DNA from 3 places in the Rhizobium sp. BK098 genome. Region 3 is predicted to be linked to each of the others. Evidence: predicted binding sites of a transcription regulator. Region 3 holds the regulator's gene; each other region holds the start of a gene.
The links. The regulator PhoB, encoded in region 3, activates phosphate uptake and scavenging genes when phosphate is short. The targets are predictions, from matches to a motif close to TGTCATNNANCTGTCAT.

Region 1 (3,279 bases), on a different contig from region 3:
CAGGCGCTGAACCGCCGACTAAGCTTCTTCGACAGGAAGAAAACCATCACCTCAGCCGCAACGCCGATGCTCCATAGGACAGCAATTTGCGCGCCGGAAAAGCCAAGCCTATGCCAATAGATCGATGCAAACGTATAGAGCATCGCATGGCTCGATTGCTGGATCGACACGCCGATCATGGTGATGAGCAAGTGCGGCGAGCGCAGATTTCCGGTCGGAGATTGCAGATTGATCGGCAGGTTGCGCCGGCGCGTCGGCCCGATTCGCGGTGCGAAAAACCCCATCAGTGTCGTCAGAATGAATCCGGCCACCATTACGGGCAAGACAGTGGTGCCGCCCCAAATGCCGATCAGCTGGCCGCCGAGAAGGGTCGACAGGATGAATGTGATCGATCCCCAGACCCGCATGGAGCCATAGTCGAAGCCCCAGCGGCGCACGCCCGACATGGCGATCGACTCAACCACAGGCACGTAAGGCGCGTAGGTGGCGCCCTGAATGCCGTAGACCAGAAGCACCGGCCAGAAGTCGCTCGTCCAGTAGAGCGCGACAGCCGTCAGCAGCGACAGTGCACCCGACGATAGCAGCACATCCGCCCGCTCCGTCATGTGATCGGCGAGCACCGCGATAATGGGAGTCACGAGCACCCGAACGACCATAGGAATGGCGAGCACCAGGCCGATCTCATGATCATTGAAATTCAGCCCCGCCAGCCAGACGGGGAAAAACGGCAGGGCGATTCCGTTGACGAACAACGGAGCGCAGTAGGACAAGGCAGTGCGCAAGCGGAAATATGGAGGCGCACCCTCGCCCTGGAAGGACTTGATCGCGGGAATCATGACAGACCTGAAGGGAACTTATTTGTCCCTATCACGCTATCGAGAATACGACTATGGCGAGAAGTGGCCAAAGCCGTACTATATCGGAAAAACCGAAGCTGTAGGCGTTCAATAATTATGACAAGCTATTAGCAAGCCTGTGAACAGGCGCAGAATTATGCTGCCTGTGCCCCGAGTGCCCGCGGCATTTCCTCGACAGGTGAGCCAACCGGTTCCGTCTCAAGAATATTCTGCCAGGTAATCAGCTCGAACGTGCCGTCTTCGTGTTCGGCAATCGCCGTGCAGCTTTCCACCCAGTCGCCCGTGTTGATGTAACGGATCCCATCGAGATCCTCGATCACCGCATGGTGGATATGGCCGCAGATGACGCCATCGGCATCGTTGCGCTTGGCCTCTTCGGCGACGACACGCTGAAATTCGCCGATGAAATTGACGGCGTGCTTTACCTGCAGTTTCGCCCAGGCCGAGAAGGACCAGTATGGCATGTTCAGGCGGCGGCGTACCGCTGCAAGGCCGATGTTGATCAGGATTGCCATGTCATAGGCCCAATCGCCGAGATAGGCGAGCAGGCGGGCATTGCGGACGACGACATCGAATTCATCGCCATGCAGCACGAGATATTTCTTGCCGTCGGCCGTTTCATGCATGGCGCGCTGCGCCACCTCGATGCCGCCGAAATGCATGCCGGGGAAGTCACGCAGGAATTCGTCGTGATTGCCGGGTATATAGACGATGCGCGTGCCCTTGCGCGCCTTGCGCAGGAGCTTCTGGACTACGTCGTTGCAGTGCTGAGGCCAATACCAGTTTCGCTTCAGTCTCCAGCCATCCACGATGTCACCGACCAGAAAGATGGTATCGGCTTCGTGATGACGGAGAAAGTCGAGCAGGTAGTCCGCCTTGGCGGCCTTCGAGCCGAGGTGCACGTCAGAAATGAATAGCGTTCGGAAATGCCGGGGGTCCATGTTTTCATTCACGAACTATATGTCCGTGCCCTATCCTACGTTGGCTATTCCAAAACCAGACTCGTGTTTCAGGAAGATGACAATCCCTGTGCTTGACGGCTCAGCCACGAGCGCAGCGTTCGATCCAAGGGACGCGCGCCGCTCAATTCTTGCAAAAAGGCAATTCAGTTTTGTCACGACAAAAACGCTTTGTGACCTCAATTGCATACTGTGAAGGCGAAGCGATTGATGTATGCAGAAGACTCAAAGCGCAGGCAGGAATGGAGACAGCGAGATGGATACGCACGACACTTCGAAAAAAGCCGAAAACATGGCGAGTGGCGATTTCGACGAACAGGCGCTCTATTTCCATCGCTATCCCCGCCCCGGCAAGCTTGAAATCCAGGCCACCAAACCGCTCGGCAACCAGCGCGATCTGGCGCTTGCCTATTCGCCCGGCGTCGCCGCGCCCTGTCTTGCCATTCGCGACAACCCGGAAACGGCCGCTTATTACACGTCCCGCGCCAATCTCGTAGCGGTGATTTCCAACGGTTCCGCAGTGCTCGGCCTCGGCAATATCGGCCCGCTCGCTTCCAAGCCAGTCATGGAAGGCAAGGCCGTTCTCTTCAAGAAATTCGCCGGCATCGATGTCTTCGACATTGAAATCGCAGCCCCGACGGTCGATGAGATGGTCAACACCGTCTCGGCGCTCGAACCGACCTTCGGCGGTATCAATCTCGAAGACATCAAGGCGCCGGAATGCTTCGACGTCGAGCGCCGCCTGCGCGAGAAAATGGAAATTCCGGTCTTCCACGACGATCAGCACGGCACCGCCATCATCGTCGCCGCCGCCATCCTCAACGGACTGGAACTGGCCGGCAAGAAGATCGAAGACGTCAAGATCGTCGCCTCCGGCGCGGGCGCAGCCGCGCTTGCCTGCCTCAACCTGCTCGTCATTCTCGGCGCCAGGCGCGAGAACATCTGGGTCCATGATATCGAAGGCCTGGTCTACAAGGACCGCAACGTCCTGATGGACGAGTGGAAATCCGTCTACGCTCAGGACAGCGACAAGCGCGTGCTGGCCGAATCCATTCCGGGCGCCGACGTCTTCCTCGGCCTATCCGCCGCCGGCGTGCTGAAGCCCGAACTGCTGGCGCAGATGGCCGAAAAGCCTCTGATCATGGCGCTCGCCAATCCGACGCCGGAAATCATGCCGGATCTCGCCCGCGCCGCCCGCCCCGACGCGATGATCTGCACCGGCCGCTCGGACTTCCCGAACCAAGTCAACAACGTCCTCTGCTTCCCCTATATCTTCCGCGGTGCGCTCGATTGCGGCGCCAAGACGATCAACGAAGAGATGAAGATGGCCGCCGTGCGCGCCATCGCAGCACTTGCCCGCGAGGAGCCTTCCGATGTTGCGGCGCGAGCCTATACCGGTGAAACTCCGGTCTTCGGGCCGAATTACCTGATCCCCTCGCCCTTCGACCCGCGCCTGATCCTGC
Region 2 (3,279 bases), on a different contig from region 3:
TCGGAAGAGCAGAAGGGGCAAAGCGACATCGGGATTTCCGTGAGCACGAAGAAGGCCGCCTCCGCCTTCAAGGGCGGCGCCATGAAGCCGTTGATGGCGACGTCCTTGCCGCTCGACTGCTTGACCTTGTCGGAAAATTCGAGCCCGAGCGGACCGAAACTCTTGTAGAGCTCGCCGAAGCCTAGTTTCTCGGAGGCATTGGCACGTACCGCAATGCCCATGACAGGCAAGGCTGCGGCGGCGGCCAGAAAGTCTCGACGATTGATGGTGGCGATCTGATGCTTCGACATCGCGTACCCTCATAAAAATGGAGAAAACAGGCGGTTTCGACACCGCCTGCCCTATTCACATGGCCTGTCAGGACTTACATCTTTTCGGTGCCGAGCGCGAAAGTATCGGCCAGCACCCGGTAGACATCGCTCTGTTCCATGTAACCACGGAAGCCTTCGGCACCTGGACCTGCCGCCTGGAGCACGACATCATCGACGGCGTGGACACCGCTGTCCTCGTCCTTCGGAAGGTTGCCTTGCACGAAGACGGCGCCGGGCACATCCTTGTAGGCTTCATTTGCGACATATTCCTTCTTCTCGTTCTGGATCGCCGGAACGAAAGGACCATCGAGCTTCGGACGGAAGGTCTCGTAGTGATCAGGGCCGTTGTTGGCGGCGATAAACAGGCGGCGCGAAACGTCGACGCGGTCCGGATAGCCGTCGCCATCCTTGTCCTCATAGTTCGGGAAGCCGGCAGCCGCATAGGTGCCGACCTTCTCACGCATTTCTGTGCCCGGCTTGTTATCGTCGACAGTGCCGATGATCGAGACGCCATGCGTGTGGTCGCCGGTGACGACAACAAGCGTATCCGGGTTCTTGGCTTGGAACTCGCGGGCGACGGCAACGGCCTTGTCGAACTCGATCGTATCGACCAGAGCGCGCTCCCAATCGAGCGGATGGCTCATCTTGTCGATGGACGCACCCTCGACCATCAGGAAGAAGCCATCCGGATTCTTGGAAAGCTTGTCGAGCGCGATCTTGGTCATATCTACGAGGCCAGGCTGGTTCGGGAACTTGTCGACAGTGCCCTTCTTGAGGAATTCGCGGTCGAGCGTGACGTCGAGATTGCCGGTATGGAAAAGGCCGAGCAGCCTGTCCTGGTTCGAGCCGGCGGCAGCCGCCAGTTCGTTCTTGTCGGTCGCAACGGCATAGCCGGCATCCTTGAAGAGCGCGATATAATCCTTATCGTCCTTGCGCTTGGAACCGGGCACGCTTTTCGCCAGGAAATAGGCCGAGCCGCCGCCGAGCAGGACATCCGGCTTGACGTCATACATCATGCCGACGATATCGGCCTTGTCGCCACGCTTGCGGGTATGGGAAACGAGCGCTGCCGGCGTCGCATCCTCGACTTCGGCCGTGGTGACGATGCCAAGCGACTTCTTGCCGGTGCGGCGCAGGGCCTCGCCGATGGTTTCGACCTTGGGATCATCGAGGCTTGCTGGCGTGCGGTCGGCATAGACGCCGAGGGCGTTCACGGCCGACTTGTGGCCGGTCATGTAAGCCGACATGGTATTGGCACTGTCGGTGGCAATCGCCGAGGTCGAGGACGTGCCGATGAAGGCAACCGGCGGGATGTCGTCCATGGCGAGGCGGCCATTGGCCTTGCCTTCGGTCATGCCCTTGGACATGAGGCGGGCGCCGGTGCGATGCGCAACCGAGAGACCATCGCCGAGCAGGAAGATGATGTTCTTGGCTTTCGGCGTCGCCGAAGTGCCATAAACATCCCAGTTGACGGATTTCTTCTCGTCGCCGGCCGAAACCTCGACCTTGTACTGGCCGGGCTTTGCGAGCTTGACGCCACGCAGGATCAGGGCAGATCCGAGAACTTTGTCCTCAGCACCCTTTTCTTCGCCGACGAAATCAGCCGCCTTGCCGAAAACCGCGTCGTAGCTTTCGCCGTTAACCGTGACCTTCACGTCTTCCGGCTTCACGACCTGGCTGAATTCCACCTTGAAATCGAACGGAGAGCCGGCGAGTACCGTTGCCCGGTCCAACGGATAGACTGTCGCTGCATGGGCTGCGCCGGACATTATGGTCGCAGACATCATGGCGAGAAGAAGTTTACGCATTTACACCCCCTGCGTTTGGTTGCTTCCCGCTCCCCACATATAAAAGCCAGATGACAATCATGTAAAAATGGGTCAACTTTCCACAACCACTAATTCCAAAACAGAAACCGATAAGCAATCCTGATTGTATGTGCCGCATCTAAAATGCTGCGTACACATGCAAACGGTCCCGTCAATTCGTCGTCATCCGCAATCCATTATCATGCAAGCTATACCGATCACCGTGAGTGAAAACTTGCTATCTTAACCGAAGGGGAAAATATTACGCACGTTTCGTGAGGACTTTGAGGATTTTTCGCAATGGAAGAACAGCTCGATAAACTGGATCTACGCCTGCTGGAGGAGCTTCAGAAAGACGGCAGACTGACGAACAACGAGCTGGGTGAACGCATCGCGCTATCGCCTTCGCAATGCTCGCGCCGCCGCACGCGACTGGAGGCGGAGGGCTATATTCGCAGCTACCAGGCCAATCTCGACCGGCAGAGGCTGGGGCTGGACATGCTCGTGGTCATTTCTGTGACGCTTGCCACTCACAACAGGGACAACGCCCGCCGGTTTTCGCAGCTCATCAACGGTCTGCCCGAGGTGCTGGAAGCCTATGCGTTGACGGGCGAAATGGACTATCACCTGAAGGTCGCCACCCGCGGGCTCACCGATCTCTCCCGCTTCGTCAACGACGTGCTGCTTCCGCATGAATCGGTCCAGCATGTGAAGACGGCGATCGTCCTCGATACCCTCAAGACCTTCGAGGGATTTCCGGTTCATTTGCCGCACGGCTGATATGGCGAAGGCGCTTGGCGGTCACCGCCACGCGGCCGTGCCCTGTTGAGCGTCAAGGGCAAGTTTTGAGGGGTTGCTTTCTGCGCATACAGCCCTTCCAATCATACCAAAGACAATCTCCTTGGCGAGGATCGGCTTGCATGACCACGGATGTACAGACGCGGCATTTCGAAGAATTTGCCGAAGTCCTGCTCAGATGCAATCATCTGTATCATCCCAGCAACGATTCCATCGCCTTGCGCAATGCCGTCGAAAGCAGGCGTCAGATAGAGATATTCGACTATAGCCGCGCCGCCGATGCCTTTATGCGTGCATTCGGGATGCGGAACTCACTAAAATGCCTGCAGGCGCTCACCAGCCTTCGTGCAACTGTTCACAAG
Region 3 (3,279 bases):
GGTGCAGATCTACATGTGGGCGAGCGAAGCCGAGCGGGCCTTTGTCGAAAGGACGTCCGGCGCCATCATCGTGCTTCTCTTCTTCCTCGTCGCGATGAACATCGGCGCCATCCTGCTGCGCCGCCGCTTCGAGCGGCGCTGGTAAGGGAGGGCGCACGAAATGAACATGATGACGGAAGCCGCCAGCGAAAAAGCATTGTCCAGGAAGATGATGACGATCCCCTACAAGATGATCGGCCAGGACGTTTCTGTGTTCTACGGCGACAAGCGGGCGCTCTTCGACGTCAATCTGAAGATCCGCGCCAATACCGTCACGGCTTTGATCGGCCCTTCCGGTTGCGGCAAGTCCACCTTCCTGCGCTGCCTCAACCGCATGAACGATACGATCGAGACCTGCCGGGTCACTGGCAAGATCACGCTCGACGATCAGGATGTCTACGACGACAGCATCGACGTGGTGGAGTTGCGCGCCCGCGTCGGCATGGTCTTCCAGAAGCCCAACCCATTCCCAAAGTCCATCTTTGAGAACGTCGCCTACGGCCCGCGCATCCATGGCCTGCATCGCTCAAAGGCCGATCTCGAGCATATCGTCGAGACCAGCCTGCAGAAGGCCGGTCTCTGGGGCGAGGTCAAGGATCGGCTCCATGATGCCGGCACGAGTCTATCGGGCGGTCAGCAGCAGCGTCTGTGCATCGCCCGCGCCGTCGCGGTCAGTCCGGAGGTCATCCTGATGGACGAGCCATGCTCGGCGCTCGATCCGATCGCGACCGCCAAGGTCGAGGATCTCATCCACGAGCTGCGGGAGAATTTCACCATCGTCATCGTGACGCATTCCATGCAGCAGGCAGCCCGCGTCTCGCAGCGTACCGCAATGTTCCATCTCGGCCATCTGGTCGAGGAGAACGACACCGATAAGATGTTCACCAATCCCGACGATTTCCGCACGCAGGATTACATCATGGGCCGTTTTGGTTGATGATGTCAGGCGCGCGGCTCATTTCACACAGTTCACCTTGAGGATAGAAAAATGGTCTCCACTCACATTCTCTCTGCCTATGACGAAGACCTGAAGTTCCTGACGCGCCGCATTGCTGAAATGGGCGGCCTGGCAGAGCAGATGGTTAGCGACAGCGTACGCGCGCTGGTCAATAGCGACGCTGCCCTGGCCCAGAAGGTCATCTCCGACGACGTCGTTCTCGACCATGCCGAGCGCGAAGTCGGCGACAAGGCGATCGTTACCATCGCCCGCCGTCAGCCGATGGCGGCGGACCTGCGTGAAATCATGGGCTCGATCCGCATTGCATCCGATCTGGAGCGCGTCGGCGATCTCGGCAAGAACACCGCAAAGCGCGTCATCGCCGTCCAGGGCACCGGTGTCCCGCGCCGTCTCGCCCGCGGCATCGAGCATCTCTCCGAACTGGCGCTGAGCCAGCTCAAGGAAGTTCTGGATGTCTACGCGACCCGCTCGCCGGACAAGGCCGTATCGATCCGCGAACGCGACGAGGAAATCGACGCCATGTACACCTCGCTCTTTCGCGAGATGCTGACCTACATGATGGAAGATCCGCGCAACATCACCACCTGCACGCATCTTCTCTTCTGCGCCAAGAACATCGAGCGCATCGGCGACCATGCCACCAACATCGCCGAGACGATCTATTACATGGCGACGGGCGCGCAGCCGGAAGGCGAGCGCCCGAAGGACGATACCGCCAATACCGTCGGCGCAGTGACCGAATAATCCGAAAGCGAAGAAAGGAGACCATAGGCGCATGGTTCCGAGAGTTGCTGTTGTAGAAGACGAGGAAGCGCTCAGCGTTCTGCTGCGCTACAATCTTGAGGCCGAAGGCTTCGAGGTCGACACGATCCTCAGAGGCGATGAGGCCGAGCTGCGTCTCCAGGAGCGCATCCCCGATCTCCTGATCCTCGACTGGATGCTGCCCGGCGTATCGGGCATCGAGCTCTGCCGCCGGCTGCGTATGCGGCCGGAGACTGAGCGCCTGCCGATCATCATGCTGACGGCCCGCGGCGAGGAAAGCGAGCGCGTGCGCGGGCTTTCGACCGGCGCGGACGATTATGTCGTCAAGCCGTTCTCGACGCCGGAGCTGATGGCTCGCGTCAAGGCGATGCTGCGGCGTGCCCGCCCGGAGGTTCTCTCCACGGTGCTGCGTTGCGGCGATATCGAGCTGGACCGCGAAACCCATCGCGTTCACCGCAAGAGCCGCGAAGTGCGGCTGGGGCCGACGGAATTCCGCCTGCTGGAGTTCCTGATGTCCTCGCCGGGCCGCGTCTTCTCGCGTTCGCAGCTGCTCGACGGCGTATGGGGTCACGATATCTACGTCGACGAACGCACGGTCGACGTCCATGTCGGCCGCCTGCGCAAGGCGCTCAACTTCTCCAATATGCAGGATGTCATTCGCACCGTTCGCGGCGCGGGCTACTCCATGGAGGCCTGAGCGGGGATACCCGATCAGGCATCAACATAGCGGCGGAAACAGAAAACGGGCCTCAAGGGCCCGTTTCTTTATCTCAGTCATCAAGCTTCTCAGCCACGCGGCTGGGCCGGCCTACGCCGTTCATGCACCGGCTGGTAGGCCAGGCGCTGATGGTAGGTGCAGTAAGGCGATGAATCTGGGCTCTCATTGCCGCAGAAATGGAAATCGTCCTTCAGCGGATCGCCGACCGGCCACTTGCAGGTGCGCTCCGTCAGTTCCGTCAGGCCGAGGCGGCGGGAGATCGGAACGACGACGTTCGATGCCGGGCGATACTGGATTTCGTTGACGGAATCGATCTCGATCTCTTCCTTCAGCATGGTTGCGCCCTGCTGGCGGGCAACCACCGTGCGGGTAGCAACGCGCGATCCGTAGGTCGCAGCGCGAGGTGCCGCTGCGCTGCGCTTCGGCGTGCGCGCTGCGGTTGTCGCGCCGCCCGCCTTCGCTCGGCCGGGGAGGTTCAGGCGATGCACCTTGCCGATGACGGCATTACGGCTCACGCCACCGAGCTGCGCAGCGATCTGGCTGGCGCTCAATCCTTCGGACCATAGCTTTTTCAGCTTCTCGACGCGTTCGTCTGTCCAATTCATGCCCTGTCTCCGCTGTCGCGTTTCCGATGGCAGAATCCCTCACCATTGCCTCGCATGGTATCGAGGCGCGAAACGCTCTAAAATTGTGGTGACTAGTTCCGCCGCATGCAGTCTAGCAATTGGTTTTTAACCTAGTGTGAGGCTGACTCCGTGACAAGAGTCGCGGGAATCTTGAGGAATCGATTTCGAGGTTTTCC

Region 1: a site for PhoB is predicted at 1,864-1,880, ahead of FHT73_RS03835 (UDP-2,3-diacylglucosamine diphosphatase). Genes of this name have one in related genera too.
Region 2: a site for PhoB is predicted at 2,159-2,175, ahead of FHT73_RS10270 (alkaline phosphatase). Genes of this name have one in related genera too.

What each region holds. Positions count from the first base shown of each region.
Region 1 covers NZ_JACHYY010000001.1:791,287-794,565, reverse strand. Annotated here, with positions in the region: gene FHT73_RS03840 (MFS transporter) at 1-836, opposite strand, end outside; gene FHT73_RS03835 (UDP-2,3-diacylglucosamine diphosphatase) at 992-1,798, opposite strand; gene FHT73_RS03830 (NADP-dependent malic enzyme) at 2,073-3,279, shown strand, end outside.
Region 2 covers NZ_JACHYY010000003.1:196,859-200,137, reverse strand. Annotated here, with positions in the region: gene FHT73_RS10275 (hypothetical protein) at 1-290, opposite strand, end outside; gene FHT73_RS10270 (alkaline phosphatase) at 365-2,119, opposite strand; gene FHT73_RS10265 (Lrp/AsnC family transcriptional regulator) at 2,420-2,899, shown strand; gene FHT73_RS10260 (class I SAM-dependent methyltransferase) at 2,914-3,279, shown strand, end outside.
Region 3 covers NZ_JACHYY010000006.1:119,836-123,114, reverse strand. Annotated here, with positions in the region: gene pstA (phosphate ABC transporter permease PstA) at 1-145, shown strand, start outside; gene pstB (phosphate ABC transporter ATP-binding protein PstB) at 161-976, shown strand; gene phoU (phosphate signaling complex protein PhoU) at 1,028-1,741, shown strand; gene phoB (phosphate regulon transcriptional regulator PhoB) at 1,773-2,456, shown strand; gene FHT73_RS16995 (GcrA family cell cycle regulator) at 2,546-3,082, opposite strand.